Regions from separate parts of the Bacillus sp. Medicinal_06 genome, predicted to be linked through region 2. Evidence: riboswitches for the same ligand, from Rfam matches in the RefSeq annotation. Region 2 holds a riboswitch; each other region holds the start of a gene.

Region 1 (5,599 bases), on a different contig from region 2:
TACATTTCCCCATTCTTCACATGAAAGATTTAACCTTTTATATGTAAATAACGTCGTACAAATGTTTTCAATCATTGATGGATTATTTCGTAAAAAATCCTATCTTAATACTCTCGGTATATCATACATTTTATACTCCTTACTTTCCTGGATAATCCCATCAACTTCTCTTTCACAAATTCCCCTTACTAAATAATCTGCTCTTAATTCTTCGCATACCTTTTTAAACGCTTCATTATGATGTTTCAATTGAAGTAAACAAACGATATACGTACGAAACAAATCATCATTCCGATTACAACATCTCATTATATTTTCTACTTCACCCATAATTTTTTAGCCTTTTCCTGTATTTCTAAAAGCCACTTTTCACGTTTTGTTTCCTTACTTGTTTTTACAGACTGAAAAGCAGAACGTTTTATTTGACGTATACCGCAAAATCGTAAAATCCCCTTTTTCATAATCACCCAATCAGCAGAGCGATATAAGAGTGCCACGTACCATAACGGTGAATCTAAAGTATTAATAACCCACGCTGTTTTCCCTATAAGCAATCCTTTCGGCATTACCCCTTCATATTTATATGCAAACCCAGCAACAAAAACGCGATCAATAAATCCTTTTAAAATAGCAGGCATGCCCCACCACCATGTTGGATAAATAAAAATAAAAGAGTCTGCTTCTTTGACCAAATTTCTATATCTCTCAGTTTCTTCTTCATATACTAAATCCCGTCTTCTCTTATCTTCATTAAAAATAAGCACTGGATTAAATTGTTCCTTATAAAGGTCAAGCAATGTAACAGAATGATGCGTCTCTTGAAGTCCTTTTTGCACATGTTCTAAAATGGATGCATTGAAACTAGATGGATTGGGATGTGCATATATGATGAGTATATTCATCTCCAAACAACACCTTTCCTTATATTCCCTTTTGACTCCCAACGGTTTGCATGATATTCTAATACATGTCAAGTGGCAAGCCCATTTGACAAACCAACTGACACCTACTCGGCGGAGGTGTCTCTTTTCGTTTCTAGCCGAATGAAATGCCTCTTTCAGGGCATATTCAACTTTTGACACTACACACTCAACACCATTCCCTTGTATCAGGCTGCTTCTGCAGTCTTTTACTCTACATACAATTTGAATTTTTAGATAAATTATAACATAAAAAAAGAGAGCTTAGCTCCCTTTTCTCGCCTTATAGTATACCCCTCTTTCAGCATAGTGGTATTCATCATTAGCTAAAGTAATTTTCCCATCCAGTTTCAATTCGTCTAATAACCTTGATAAATAAAATTGGTGTAACATTTTTTTCGTGAATTTTCCTTCATGATGCGAAACGATATGTTCTTGAATATCTAATAGTGATATGGGTTTATCTTGTTCCATCATATATTCATATACTGCATTACGCAGCTTTACGTATTTTTCAAGTGTCACAGTACAATTGCAACCCCTTTCTTCTTATGTTGTTGTTTTTGGAAGAGGTTTTTTTACAATAAAAAAACCTCTTCGATAAGAAGAAGTTACGTATATATCTTCGTCTTATCTCCCAGAACAAATATGTTCTGCTGGAATTAGCACCTGCATCGCGGTTGCTGGGTTTCATCGGGCCAGTCCCTCCACCTCTCTGGATAAGAAAATATTCACTTTATATCTTACTATAGCTATTTTTATTATAATTGTCAAACAACATACAATAAGTTATATTTTCTTTCCTAACGCCCATACTAAAATTGTATGTAAAAAAGGAGGAATTTATGATGGATAAAAATGCCCGCGGATACGTTCAAGATTCATTCCATTCATTGCAAGAAGCAAAGAATTGTTTAGAACATGCATTACAAACAGTCGAAAAGAGCGATAATCGGGAGCGAATCGAACAATCCCTACAAGCTGTGGAAGATGCGTTACAAAAATGTAATCAAACGGTTAATATTTTAGAACAAAAATAAATATTGCCCACCTCTTTAAGAGATGAGCAATATCTCAAATGGCATACGACAACAGTATTGCCGTCACAATTAAAAAATATACAGAATTAACGATTTCTAAAACTCCAACTTTTAATATAGATATTTTTTTACCATACAATACGATTGCACGAACTAGGCTCGGTATAAATACAAGAGACAGCCATGGATTTACTACGAAAGAAGCGATGATTAAGAAAATATGATATCCCCATGAAACATAACGATAAGTAGGATTATTCTTTTCACGTATCATTGTTTTCACATAAAATGTACTACCTAAGAAATAAAGGAAAGAAACAGCCGCAATCCACCATGCCGTCCCATCAATTGTCTTCATCGAAAAATAATAACTAATCAAACCACCAATGCAAAAAACAAGTATGGCACAAATATCATTTGTTAATGCTCGTTCCTTTTTTTGACGGGCAAAGTATATATTTACGATAAAGAGTGGAATCATCGTAACCGCGAACAAAAGAATTCTCCATTCATATAGTAAAGATACAATCCCGAAAACACATGCAATAACAAAATAAATAATTGCTGCATGTAAAAATTCTTTTTTTCGTGTTTGCTTCATGTACATTAAAAATGGATACGTTGCTAAATAGATAAATAACCAAGCGATAAAGAGTGGAATATGGTAAACTGTATGTTTACCAAGTAGAACACTAAGTAGAAATGGAATCAGCAGCATTCCCCATGCGCCATGCTGCTTTGGAACAACTAGCTTCATGAATATTACATCTCCTCTTTGAAAACCTTTCTCATTTCCTATTATATAAAAAGTTCCATCCGAAAGTTGAATATATTAAAACAATTTTTTGACATTTTCCAAACCAAAGTATCATTATAAAAAAATGCTTCTCACCAATGGTAAGAAGCATGAAAGAGGCAAACGAATATGTAAGTCGCGATCCTACGTTATATTCTTATGCTTTATGATATATGCTTATGCTTTGTTTCCTTGATATACTAGCTCGTTATCATCTAAAATCCCATATTTCTTTTTAAATCTCATAAGAATTCGGATCCATGATGAGCTAAACAAAACAAGAAAAATTACATTTGAAAGTGCATGAGCGAAATCAAAGTAAAAACTTGCAGCGTAGTATGCCATAAAGTCTTTCCATGTTAATCCTTCTAAAAAGCCAAGTATCCCCCACAAATTCATAATCCAGCCAAAAACAAAACCGGCTATGAACCCATAGATGACTCTTCCCCATAACTTTCTCATAATAAATGTATTTCGTAGCAAACCAGCTGTAAAACCTATCATTCCCCAAGAAAACATTTGCCAAGGTGTCCAAGGCCCTTGTCCTAAAAATATATTAGATACAAGTGCTGCCGTTGCGCCAATAATAAAACCTGTCTCACTTCCAAAAACAATTGCAGATACAATAATAATAAAAGAAGTTGGTTGTACACTCGGCATAAGAGAAAATGGTACACGACTCACTGCTGCTATGGCTGCTAAAACAGCTACAATAACGATTTCACGTGAAACAAATGCTTTCCTTTCAAATCGTATATAAAAAGGTAACATAATAATGAACAATAAAAATAAACTACACCAAATAAAATATTCATCTGTTACAAAGGAAGTAAACAGAAGTGTACTTATTATAAGAAGAAAAATAAGCGTTATGAGAGCAACATATCGTTTGGACACACTTGATACACATCCTCCCATGTTAATGCATAAGGTAATTGCTTGCGAATAAAACGATTAATAGATGTTGTATAAAAGAAATTATCACTAAAGAATTTCTTTGGCGCATCATCCATAATAACTTTCCCATCAAATAACATCATGCAATGATCCACATATTTCGCTGCAAATTCAATGTCATGTGTGGCCATCACAATTGTTGTTCCTTCCTTTTGTAACGCTTGAAACAGTTCGCCTAATCTTTCCTTTTTCTCTGGATCCAGCCCTTTTGTTGGTTCATCTAATAATAATAATTGGGGCTTAGATAACAAGGCTGTGCATAGTGCGATTAACTGTTGTTCTCCCCCGCTACAATCATGTGGATGACGATTGCGAATGGAATACAGCCAAAATCGGTTTAACATCTCTTCCGCAATTTCTTTCCCTCTATCACCATATAATTCATTTGCTCTTTCAAACACTTCATCCCACACCGTCTCAAATGTAAAATGATAATAGGGATGTTGTGATACAAATCCGATTTTTTCAAATCGTTCCTTGGACTTCATTTTATGAATTTCCGTTCCGTTCCACCGCACCTTTCCTCTTCTAGCTTTGTTTAATCCTGCTAATATAGTTAAAAGTGTTGATTTTCCTGTACCATTTTTTCCAACAAGCGCAGTCCACTTTCCTTGTTCAATCGATAGCGTTAAATCTTGCAAAATAAACGGACTATTTTTTTCATATTGAAAAGATATATGTTTTGCTTGTAGCATCACTTCTTTTGTTTCTGCCTGTGATATAGCCGGTACTTCATATTCGATTGGTAACTCGGAATGAATTTGTGTTTGCGCCTCCCTTACCGTAAATGGAATTTTCTCTATACCCCATTCTAAAAACAACCTTGGAATTTGAGGGATAAACGATCGAGATTCTTCTAGTGCCCACATTTTCGATATAACATGTTGCGGGATTCCATCATACATAATTCTCCCTGCATCCATAAACACAACTCGAGTTGCTAATGGAATGACTTCATCTAAACGATGTTCGCTCATGATAATTGTAATTCCAAGTTCTTCGTTAATCCGTTTTAATAATCCTAAAAAATCTTTTGCGGCAATTGGATCAAGTTGCGCTGTCGGTTCATCAAGAAGTAACAATTTAGGCTGCAGCACAAGAACCGCCGCTAAATTAACGAGTTGTTTTTGTCCCCCTGATAATGTGTGAACAGACTGGTGTAATAAATCTTGAAATCCTAAAAAGCTAATTAACTCAGCAATTCTCTTTTGGATGACTTTTGTTTCTAGACCAACATTCTCAAGAGAAAATGCCAATTCTTGAATAACCGTATCCATTACAAGTTGATTTTCAGGGTTTTGAAATACCATTCCGACTTCTTGCGCTGATAATAAATCAGGCATCTCGAGTAAAGAAGCTCCATTATAATACATACTACCTGTGCGCTTTCCAATCGGAAGTAACTCTTTCTTAAAATGTTTCAAAAGCGTTGTCTTACCACATCCTGAACGTCCAGCTAGCACAATAAATTCACCTTGAAAAACCGTTAACGAAACATCTGTTAATGCTTGTACATTTTCATCTGCATACGTAAAAGCTAAGTCTTTTATTTCTGCATGCGCCACCATAACCATTCCCTCCCTTCCATTTGGATTGGTAAACTAATAAATAGTAAAAATAACACGAATAGTATCCCATCATATTGCTGAAATGCAAGTGATTCCACTCTTGGATAGATTGATAATTTGCCAGCGCCGTAATAATTGAGCACAAAACTGCTTAGTAATAAAACCACTAAAGACGCAAGTATATACCAATCTTGGCTCCCCATGCGATACCGTATATACGTACTACGCTTTGTCACTCCAAACCCACGCGCTTGCATGGAATCTGCAGTTTGTAATGCATCTTCTAAAGAACAAACAAGTAACACCTGCAAAAGTTTC
Region 2 (5,599 bases):
CAAGTGTTAATATTTCTTGTATGACCGCTTCTTTTTTCTTCGCAACCCGATAAAAGTTTGTAAATTCTTCTAGTGTTTCTTTCGTTGTTTCGAATAATAGTGCATCTGCGAGTCCCTTTTCCTCTTCTGGAATGGATGCATAGCGTTCTAGTTTTTCAGTATTCACAATCGCATAATCAAGTCCAGCCTTTGTTGCATGATATAAAAAAACTGAGTTTAGCACTTCTCGACCAGCTGGTGGTAAGCCAAACGATATATTACTTACACCTAAAATCGTTAAACATTCTGGCAGTGCTTCTTTAATAAGACGAATTCCTTCAATCGTTGCTGCTGCAGATCCAATATATTCTTCATCACCAGTTCCTACTGGGAAAACGAGCGCATCGAAAATAATATCCGATGGACGTATACCGTATTTCTTCGTTAATAACTCGTAACTTCTTTTTGCGATTTCTAACTTTCTTTCTGCATTAACTGCCATGCCCTCTTCATCAATTGTCCCAACTACAATTGCCGCACCATATTTCCGGAGAAGCGGCGTCACTTTCTCAAATCGCTCTTCTCCGTTTTCTAAATTAATAGAGTTAATGACACCCTTCCCTTGTATGTACGTGAGAGCTTTCGCCATTACATTCTCATCCGTTGAATCTATCATAATGGGAACTTTTAATACTTTCGTTACTTCTGCCAAAAATCCCCCCATATCTTCCACTTCGTCACGATCTGGATCCGCCATACAAATATCAATAATGTGAGCATTTTTCTTCACTTGCGCCCTTGCAATCTCAGCAGCCTCTTCAAAATTCCCTTCAGCAATTAATCGTTTAAACTTTCTTGACCCAATAACATTTGTTCTCTCACCAACGAATAACGGCCTCATAGAATCATCATATTGCAATGCTTCTAAACCACTAATCCCATGACCTTCTCGCTCATGATTTTCACGTGGCTTGAGAGACTCAAGTGAAGCTTTTATCGCTCGTATATGATCAGGTGTCGTCCCGCAGCAACCACCGATAATATTAATCCAGCCTTCTTCAGCAAACTGCTTCACCTTTTCTGCAAGTGAAGTTGGTGACTCATGATAATGTCCATCCTCGTCTGGAAGACCGGCATTTGGATAACAAGAAGTATAACACTCTGAGAGATCCGACAAAGAACGAATATGTTCTCGCATAAATTCTGGCCCTGTCGCACAGTTTAATCCGACAGATAATGGTTTCATATGCTCAACTGATAAATAAAACGCCTCGATTGTTTGCCCCGCTAACGTTGTCCCCATCGGCTCAATCGTTCCTGAAATCATAAGCGGAACCGTACGATTCGCTTCCATAAATGCTTGCTGAATTCCTAAATACGCCGCTTTCACGTTACGCATATCTTGGCTCGTCTCTACAAGCAATACATCAACGCCACCCCGTAATAATCCACGCGCTTGTCTAGTATAAGCTTCAATTAATTCTTCAAATGTTACACCACCTGTTACACTAATCGCTTTTGTCGTTGGCCCCATCGCACCTGCTACATATACTTCTTTACAGCTCTCACTTACAGCTTGTTTTGCTAAAAACGCCGCCCGTTCATTTAACTCTTCATCTAAATGAGCTAGCTCATAATCATGTAATACGATATTCGTAGCACCAAACGTATTTGTTTCAATAATATCCGCACCAGCTTCAATATAAGCTTTATGGATACCTAAAATAACATCTGGTCTTGTTTTTACTAAGTATTCATTACAACCTTCATATTCTTCTCCACCAAAATCTTCTGCGGTTAAATCCTCCTGCTGAATCATCGTCCCCATCGCACCATCTAATATTAAAATATCATGTTTTAATCTCTCTTCTATCGGTCTCATCAGTTGATTCCCTCTTTCGCTTCTTGCTTTTCTTTCACATACTTAACGAGATTCTCTGTAATTTCATATTTTAAAAATGGTGTAATGAGATAAATACCGTTAAAGTATTTCATCGCAGCATCAATTAACTCTTGTGAAATGCGAATCCCTTCTTCAATTGCCAATTCTTGCGTATCATGTCCATCCATTCGTTGTCTTACTTCTTCAGGTAGTGTAATGCCTGGCACCTCAAAATGGAGAAAGTCAGCATTTCGCTTACTTACTAAAGGCATAATCCCAATAAAAATCGGCTGTTCTAAGTGATTTGTCGCCTCGTATACTTCTTCAATTAAATCTACATCGTAAATAGGCTGTGTTAAGAAATACTCTGCACCAGCTGCAACTTTTCTCTCCATCCTCTTCACCGCTGCTTTTAAATGCCTCACATGCGGGTTAAAAGCTCCTCCAACAGAGAATCTTGTCGCAGAACCAATCGATTTCCCTAAAATAGAACGTCCAACATTCATTTCCTTAATCATTTTAATTAATTCAATAGAAGATAAATCATATACAGACGTCGCTCCTGGAAAATCACCAACACGAGCTGGATCACCTGTTAAAGCTAACACTTCTTCCATTCCTAAAGCTGATAAACCAAGTAAATGGGATTGTAAGCCAATCACATTATGGTCACGGCACGTTAAATGCGTCAGCACTGGAATATCGTGCTTCGTTAATAATGCCCCCATTGCCATATTTGAAATGCGCGGAGATGCTAACGAGTTATCTGCTAATGTAATCGCATCTGCTCCCGCTCTTTTCAATGCCCTTGCCCCTTCAAAAAAACGTTGCGTATCCAATGTTTTTGGGGGATCTAGTTCAACAACAACTGTTGTTTGCTTCTTCGCTTTTTCCGCAAGAGTAACATGGGTGCTAGCACGTTTTGTTTGCATAGGAACCACTTGTTGTCTTGGAGCGATTTGTTTTTCTGTAACAGGCGTTACATTCGCAATCGCACGCTTCATCGCTTCAATATGTGCTGGCGTTGTACCACAACATCCCCCTAACAAACGAATACCTTGTTCAATAAATTTCGGTGTCATCTCTTCAAAATAAGCAGGACTTCCTTCATATACGTAACGTCCTTCTACATAGTTTGGAAGGCCTGCATTTGGATAAGCTGACAAATAACCATTTTTCGGAATCGATATCATTTTAAAAGCTTCCGTCATATGAAGCGGTCCTAACTGACAGTTTAAACCGACTACATTTGCACCGTAATCTAAAAGCTGTTTTAATATTTCATTTACATCATTCCCATTTTGAGTTGTGCCTGCTTCATGAAGAGCTAACTGTGCAATAATTGGAATATCTGTTTGTTTTCGCAGTACTTTCACCGCATGTAGCAATTCGAATTCATCATAAAATGTTTCTAATAATAATCCATCAATCTTTTCTTCTAATAATGCCTCGGCCTGCTCAAGTAACATAAATTCCCGTTCCATATCAGTCGTTGTAACGGCTCCAATATGCTTCATACCACCAATCGTCCCTAAAATAGCATTCTTGTCTGTCACGGCTGCTTTTGCAAGCTTTACTGCTGCTTTATTAATTTTGGTAACCTGATTTTCTAAACCATACATGCGCAATTTTGCTTCATTTGCACCATATGTATTTGTTTGAATAATATCTGCACCGGCAGCTACATATTGTTTATGAATAGATATAATTAAATCTGGATCTGATAGATTTAATTCTTCAAAACTACTTTGCAAACCATGAGAATGTAATAATGTACCAACTGCTCCATCACCGATAATAATTCCTTTTGATAATAAATCTAGAATTTTCACTTGTCTCCCTCTTTTCTATCAATATAAAAACCCCCTCTTCACCTTGAAGAGGGGGACATCATCAATCCTCCTCTTATCATGCAAAACAAATTGTTCTGCAGGTATTAGCACCGTTTCAAACATTTCGTTTGAAGGTTGCCGGGTTTCATAGGGCCTTTCCCTCCACCGCTCTCAATAAGAGTTTATCTTAATTATTAATTTATTTTTTAAAAGGAAATACGTGTACCTTTTAACAATCTTTATTAATTTTCTAATAAACTTATCATGGGACAAACTAAAAGTCAATGAAATTAGCAGGAAGATAAAAAATATTTAAAATAAAGTTGCAATTCAATTATCTTTTGTTGTAAAGTTAAAATCATAATAAAATTTCATACAAATTATTCTTATCTAGAGAGGTAGAGGGACTGGCCCTATGACACCTCAGCAACCATTAACATGTTCGTTAATAAGGTGCTAATTCCAGCAAATTGTGAAAAGATTTGACAGATAAGGAGAAGACTATATTCGCATGAAAGCCTTCTTCTTAGAAGGCTTTTTTTATTTTTTATTTTTTATCAAGGAGGAATTTAACATGTCAACAATCGAAACAAAACTAGCTCAAATCGGGAATCGAAGCGAAACGACTACAGGAACGGTTAATCCCCCTGTTTACTTTTCAACAGCTTATCGTCATGAAGGAATCGGAAAATCAACAGGTTTCGACTATTCACGAACTGGAAACCCAACACGCGGCCTTTTAGAACGCGCAATTGCTGATTTAGAAGAAGCGGAACAAGGATATGCCTGTAGTTCGGGAATGGCAGCGATTCTTCTTGTTCTGTCTTTATTCCGGTCTGGAGATGAACTTATCGTATCAGAAGACTTATATGGGGGAACCTATCGTTTATTTTCAGAACATGAAGAAAAATGGAATATTCGATGTAGATACGTAAATACACAATCTATAAAACAAATAGAACAAGCCATTACTTCTCAAACGAAAGCTATTTTTATAGAAACTCCAACCAATCCATTAATGCAAGTTACTGATATCGCAGCTGTCGCAACTGTTGCCAAACGGCACGGAGTCCTTCTTATTGTAGATAATACATTCTACACTCCCTATATACAACAACCATTAACAGAAGGAGCAGACATTGTTCTTCATAGCGCCACAAAATATTTAGGTGGTCATAATGATGTATTAAGCGGACTTGTCGTTGCAAAAGGCCAAGCGCTTTGTGAAGAACTTGCCCACTATCACAACGCTTCTGGTGCTGTATTAAGTCCATTTGATTCATGGTTATTAATTCGCGGGATGAAAACATTAGCTCTTCGTATGAAACAGCATGAAGAAAATGCAAAGAACATCGTTTCTTATTTAAACGCGGAAGATGGTGTAACCGATGTTTTTTATCCGGGAAGAGGTGGCATGATTTCATTTCGTCTTCGCGATGAAAAATGGATAAATCCTTTCTTACAATCTTTATCTTTAATTACCTTTGCAGAAAGCCTTGGCGGAGTTGAAAGTTTAATGACATATCCAGCAACACAAACACATGCAGATATTCCAGAAGAAGTTCGTACAGCACGCGGCGTATGTAATCGTCTCCTCCGCTTCTCTGTTGGTATTGAAAATGGTGATGATTTAATTCAAGACTTAAAGCAGGCTATTAAACATGTAAAAGAAGGTGTGAGAATATGAGTTATTCTTTAGATACACTCTTACTTCATAACCACTATAAACATGATTCACAAACAGGCGCGGTTAACGTCCCCATCTATAATACATCAACATTTCATCAATTTGATGTAGATACATTTGGTAAATACGACTATAGTCGCTCTGGAAATCCAACACGTGAAGCACTTGAGGACATAATTGCTTTATTAGAAGGAGGAACAAAAGGGTTTGCCTTTGCAT
Region 3 (5,599 bases), on a different contig from region 2:
AACAAAAAATCCCTTTAACTGATGAAATTACAGCACATTATAAAAGAATAAACCAAGGTCTGTGGAAATCCTTTGAGGAAGGAAAAATGGACCGAGATGAGGTAGTAAATACTCGATTTTCAATTTTATTTAAGGAGTACGGTCAGGAAGTTGATGGACCTTTGTTTGAACAGAATTATCGTAGTTATTTAGAAGAAGGGAATCAGCTTATTCAAGGAGCCTTTGAACTAATACAAGATCTCCAAAGCGAATATGATTTATATATTGTTACAAACGGTGTTTCCAAAACGCAAGATAAACGCCTGCGTAATTCGGGATTACATTCATTCTTTAAGGATATTTTTGTTTCAGAAGACACTGGTCATCAAAAGCCAATGAAGGAATACTTCGATTATGTTTTTGCACGAATTTCTAATTTCTCTGTGGAGAAAGGATTAATTATCGGTGATTCATTAAGTGCAGATATTAAAGGTGGGCAGTTAGCAGGATTAGACACATGTTGGTTTAATCCTGCTAAGAAGCCGAATCATATTGGAATTATTCCGACTTATGAAATACAAAGTCTTAATGAGCTTTATCAAATTTTACAATAATTACGATCTTCTTAGATTAAAACATGGTGTTATCCCTTTAAAGATTCTAAGGAAATTGGGAGAGTGTCTTGTGCAATAAGCCAAAGGAATAGAGGGAAATGAATTGGTTAAGGTATAGCTGTTATTGTAGAATAGTGAAAACTCGCGTTATGTACGTGAGTTTTTTTTCATATGAATGAATATAAGACTTATTGTGATTTTATAGTAAAATTTACCATGAGGGAGGGAGAGGTTTGGGTGTTTTTATTTATACTGCTTTAGCAGCATGTACCTGTATATTAATTATTTCGTTAATTTTGCAAAGGCAATTTCCGTATAAAAAATATGATGTTGTTTTGTCTACTATAATGATTGGAACGGGTATAGCCCTTATGCTTTATGGTGTTTATGGCGTTGAGATTTCGATTGGTAGAAATTTATGGTATATAGGGGTGTTCACAGTAATCGGGGCTGTAATGGGTACCTTTATAAATTTAGCTATAAAAATTGGAAGAAAACAAGATAGGTATAAATTCCATGTTGTTGGTCACATGATAGGCTTTTTAGCATGTGCCGTACAAGTCATAACTTATTTTTATCGAGAATATCGGTGGACTTCCTTTCATGTAGAACAGTTTTCTATTTTTATTATGGTTATGGTATCTATACTATTTGTTTGTATCGCAGTGTTTCTTCATCGAATTTTTTTTATGTGCGCTGCAATTTTTCCAAGTTTATATGCAATGATATACTTATCTATTCCTTTGATGATTGTTAGTAATAGCTTGCTTATAATAGCCGCTTTACTCATGACGATAGAGTATGAAAAGAAAAAACGTATAAGTAAACGTGTAGAATATTTTAGGGGGAAAGGTCAATTATAATAATAATTTTAATATAACTTTAATTTTCTGAATAAACAATAAAACAGTTAATAAAATCTTTTGTAAACATTCAGAAAAATAATTGACATTAGGAAATGATTGCTATAAAATCAACGGTAATTGCATAGTCTTATCAAGAAAAGGTGGAGGGACAGGCCCTATGAAACCTTGGCAACAGCCGTATCACGGAATTGTGCCAAATCCTGCAGGTAATAAACCCTGAGAGATAAGAAAGAGACTTTAGAGCGTGTTTTCAAACTGCTTCTTTCTTGTTAGGGAAAGAAGCAGTTTTTTTATTTTCTATAAAAGAAAGGAGAAAGAGAAATGGGAGAATCATGGGGAAAAGGAACCATTTGTGTACAGGGTGGTTATACACCAAAAAATGGTGAACCACGTGTTTTACCACTCTATCAAAGTACGACGTACAAATACGATACGTCTGATGATTTAGCGGCACTCTTTAATTTAGAGGCAGAAGGCTATATTTATACGCGTATTGGGAATCCGACACTAGCAGCATTTGAACAAAAGTTATCCGATTTAGAAGGCGGCGTTGGAGCTGTTGCGACAGCCTCTGGTCAAGCGGCCATTATGCTTGCTGTTCTAAATATTTGTAGTAGTGGTGATCATTTACTTTGTTCTTCAACCGTTTATGGGGGAACATTTAACTTATTTGGGATAAGTCTACGTAAATTAGGAATTGATGTTACATTCTTTAATCCAAATTTAGCTGCTGATGAGATTGTGGCACTTGCAAATGACAAAACAAAGCTAATTTATGCAGAATCGCTTGGAAATCCAGCGATGAATGTTTTAAATTTTAAAGAGTTTTCAGCAGCGGCAAAAGAACTAGAAGTACCTTTTATCGTGGACAATACTTTGGCGACACCATATTTGTGCCAAGCGTTTGAACATGGGGCAAATATCATTGTTCATTCTACAACAAAATATATTGATGGCCATGCAAGTTCATTAGGTGGGATTGTTATTGATGGTGGAAATTTTGATTGGACAAATGGAAAATATCCAGAGCTTGTCGAACCAGATCCAAGTTATCACGGTGTAAGTTATGTGCAGAACTTTGGGCAGGCAGCATATATTGTGAAAGCTCGTGTTCAACTATTAAGAGACTATGGAAACTGTATGAGCCCATTCAATGCGTATATTAGCAATATTGGTTTAGAAACATTGCATTTACGAATGGAGCGTCATAGTGAAAATGCTCTTGCAGTTGCGAAGTGGCTTGCTAATCATGATCGTATTGAATGGGTGAATTATCCGGGATTAGAAAGTAACGAAAATTATCTACTAGCACAAAAGTATTTAGCAAAAGGTGCAAGTGGTGTTTTAACATTTGGAATTAAAGGAGGATTAGAATCTGCGAAAGAATTTATTGCAAATGTGAAGTTAGCAACACTTGTAACACATGTAGCAGATGCGAGAACATGTGTGATTCATCCTTCTAGTACAACGCATAGACAGTTAAATGAAGAAGAACAGCGTTTAGCAGGTGTTACATCTGATTTAATTCGCCTATCAGTCGGTATAGAAGATGTTTCTGATATTATTGCGGACCTAGAGGAAGCATTAGTTGGAGGCAAAGCACATGCCGATCATTGTTGATAAGGATTTACCAGCTCGTAAAGTATTGCAAAAAGAGAATATTTTTGTCATGACAAAAGAACGAGCTGAAACACAAGATATACGTGCTTTAAAAATTGCAATTTTGAACTTAATGCCAACAAAACAAGAAACAGAAGCGCAATTGCTCAGATTACTCGGTAATACACCACTCCAATTATACGTGCATTTGCTCCATATGGAGTCTCATGTATCCCGTAATGTAGCGCAAGATCATTTAACAAGTTTTTATAAAACGTTTCGCGATATCGAGGGAGAAAAATTTGATGGTCTCATTATTACAGGAGCGCCGGTTGAAACACTTCCTTTTGAAGAGGTAGATTATTGGGAAGAACTTGGGCGTATTATGGAATATTCAAAAACAAATGTAACATCTACTCTGCATATTTGTTGGGGGGCGCAAGCGGGTTTGCATTATCACTATGGAATTCCAAAATATCCGCTTAAAGAAAAGATGTTTGGTGTATTTGAACATGAAGTGCATGAACAGCATGTGAAATTATTGCAAGGGTTTGATGAACTCTTCTTTGCACCTCATTCTCGCCATACAGAAGTACGTAGAGCTGATATTGAAAAGGTACCAGAACTAACGTTACTAGCAACATCAGAAGAAGCGGGTGTTCACCTTATTATGGGGCAAGAGGGAAGGCAGGTTTTTGTTCTTGGTCATAGTGAATATAGCTGTAATACGTTAAAAGAGGAATATGAACGCGATAAACAAAAAGGGCTAGAGATTAAGGTTCCAAAAAACTATTTTAAACATAATAACCCAGCTGAAAAGCCACTCATAAGATGGCGAAGTCATGGAAATTTATTATTTTCAAATTGGTTAAATTATTATGTATATCAAGAAACCCCTTATATTTTGTAAGATGATCATCATATAACACGTGGCAACGCTTTCTTTGTAAGGATTATCTTATATTTTTCTAAATGTTCAAAATACATTGTTTTTCAGAATTTTACCTTATATAATGGCATCTAAATACAATTCTTTAGAGGGGTGGACAGTATCATGAATGAAATTCAAGTGGGCTTATTAGGCCTTGGAACAGTTGGCAGCGGTGTGGTTCGTATTATTACGGATCATCAAGATCGATTAATGCACCAAGTTGGTTGCCCAGTGAAAGTAACAAAAGTATTAGTGCAAAATATTGAGAAAGAGAGAGAGGTCCAAGTCCCCTCTACTTTATTAACGAAAAATGCAAATGAAATTATAGATAATCCTGATATCGATGTTGTCATTGAAGTGATGGGAGGTATACAGGAAGCAAAATCTTATATTTTACAAGCTTTGAACAATGGTAAACATGTTGTTACTGCTAATAAAGATTTAATGGCATTGCATGGGGCGGAATTACTGACAGTAGCAAAGGAAAATCAAGCTGATTTATTCTACGAAGCGAGCGTAGCTGGAGGGATTCCAATTCTACGCAGCATTGTAGAAGGGCTTTCCTCGGATCTTATTACGAAAGTGATGGGAATCGTGAACGGAACAACGAACTTTATTCTGACAAAAATGTCTGACGAAGGGAGAGCATACGACGACGTGTTAAAAGAAGCGCAGCAGCTTGGATTTGCAGAAGCAGATCCAACATCAGATGTTGAAGGTTTAGATGCAGCAAGAAAAATGACGATTTTGGCTACTCTTGGTTTTTCTACAAATGTAGAACTTGGAGATGTGAAGGTGAAAGGGATTACTTCCATTACAGAGGAAGATATTGCATATAGTAAAAGCTTAGGATACACAATTAAATTAATTGGGCTCGCAAAGCGCGATGGTGAAAAGTTAGAGGTAACAGTTGAACCAACGTTGCTTCCGAATACACACCCTCTTGCAGCTGTTCAAAATGAATATAACGCCGTATATGTGTATGGTGAAGCGGTAGGAGAAACGATGTTTTATGGACCTGGTGCAGGAAGCTTACCAACAGCGACAGCGGTTGTTTCTGATTTAGTTGCGGTAATGCAAAATGTACGCCTTGGTGTAACTGGGAATAGTGCAGTTTCTCCTCAGTATGAGAAGGTATTAAAAGAGCCGGATGAAATTTTTGTGAAAAAGTTTTTACGATTACATGTAAAAGATGAAATTGGTGTGTTTGCAAAAATCACGTCTTTATTCTCTGAACGTGGTGTTAGCTTTGAGAAGATTATCCAAATGCCGCTACAGGAGAAAGGAAAGGCTGAGATTGTTATCGTAACCCATCGTGCATCACTTGCAGACTATGAATATATTTTACATACACTTAGGGAATACGAGGAAGTAGATTGTGTGAAAGCAAACTATCGAATCGAAGGAGATGCTAAGTAATGTGGAAAGGTTTGCTTGCTGAGTATAAGGAGTTTTTACCTATTACGGAAAAGACACCTTCCTTAACATTGCATGAAGGCAATACACCACTTGTTTTATTAGAAAACCTTTCGAAGCGGTGGGGTTCAACAATTTATGGGAAAATCGAAGGAGCAAATCCGAGCGGATCCTTTAAGGATCGCGGTATGGTA

The links. A riboswitch is a leader RNA that binds a small molecule or an ion and turns the genes downstream of it on or off. The one in region 2 is predicted to bind S-adenosylmethionine.
Region 1: linked by a shared signal. The riboswitch ahead of AC1M36_RS02310 (hypothetical protein) and the one ahead of AC1M36_RS06835 (bifunctional homocysteine S-methyltransferase/methylenetetrahydrofolate reductase) in region 2 are both predicted to bind S-adenosylmethionine.
Region 3: linked by a shared signal. The riboswitch ahead of AC1M36_RS20745 (bifunctional O-acetylhomoserine aminocarboxypropyltransferase/cysteine synthase) and the one ahead of AC1M36_RS06835 (bifunctional homocysteine S-methyltransferase/methylenetetrahydrofolate reductase) in region 2 are both predicted to bind S-adenosylmethionine.

Annotation. Positions count from the first base shown of each region.
Region 1 covers NZ_JBWYHD010000001.1:436,319-441,917, forward strand. Annotated here, with positions in the region: partial or broken gene AC1M36_RS02300 (group-specific protein) at 1-330, opposite strand, end outside; gene AC1M36_RS02305 (NAD(P)H-dependent oxidoreductase) at 318-902, opposite strand; gene AC1M36_RS02310 (hypothetical protein) at 1,185-1,445, opposite strand; SAM riboswitch class I at 1,548-1,646, opposite strand; gene AC1M36_RS02315 (hypothetical protein) at 1,769-1,960, shown strand; gene AC1M36_RS02320 (YwiC-like family protein) at 1,995-2,717, opposite strand; gene AC1M36_RS02325 (ECF transporter S component) at 2,934-3,653, opposite strand; gene AC1M36_RS02330 (ABC transporter ATP-binding protein) at 3,626-5,287, opposite strand; gene AC1M36_RS02335 (energy-coupling factor transporter transmembrane component T) at 5,260-5,599, opposite strand, start outside.
Region 2 covers NZ_JBWYHD010000002.1:623,611-629,209, reverse strand. Annotated here, with positions in the region: gene metH (methionine synthase) at 1-1,861, opposite strand, end outside; gene AC1M36_RS06835 (bifunctional homocysteine S-methyltransferase/methylenetetrahydrofolate reductase) at 1,861-3,693, opposite strand; SAM riboswitch class I at 3,764-3,874, opposite strand; SAM riboswitch class I at 4,077-4,189, shown strand; gene AC1M36_RS06830 (methionine biosynthesis PLP-dependent protein) at 4,268-5,380, shown strand; gene metC (cystathionine beta-lyase) at 5,377-5,599, shown strand, end outside.
Region 3 covers NZ_JBWYHD010000009.1:76,115-81,713, reverse strand. Annotated here, with positions in the region: gene AC1M36_RS20755 (YjjG family noncanonical pyrimidine nucleotidase) at 1-593, shown strand, start outside; gene AC1M36_RS20750 (hypothetical protein) at 827-1,456, shown strand; SAM riboswitch class I at 1,584-1,689, shown strand; gene AC1M36_RS20745 (bifunctional O-acetylhomoserine aminocarboxypropyltransferase/cysteine synthase) at 1,781-3,079, shown strand; gene metA (homoserine O-acetyltransferase MetA) at 3,063-3,968, shown strand; gene AC1M36_RS20735 (homoserine dehydrogenase) at 4,113-5,408, shown strand; gene thrC (threonine synthase) at 5,408-5,599, shown strand, end outside.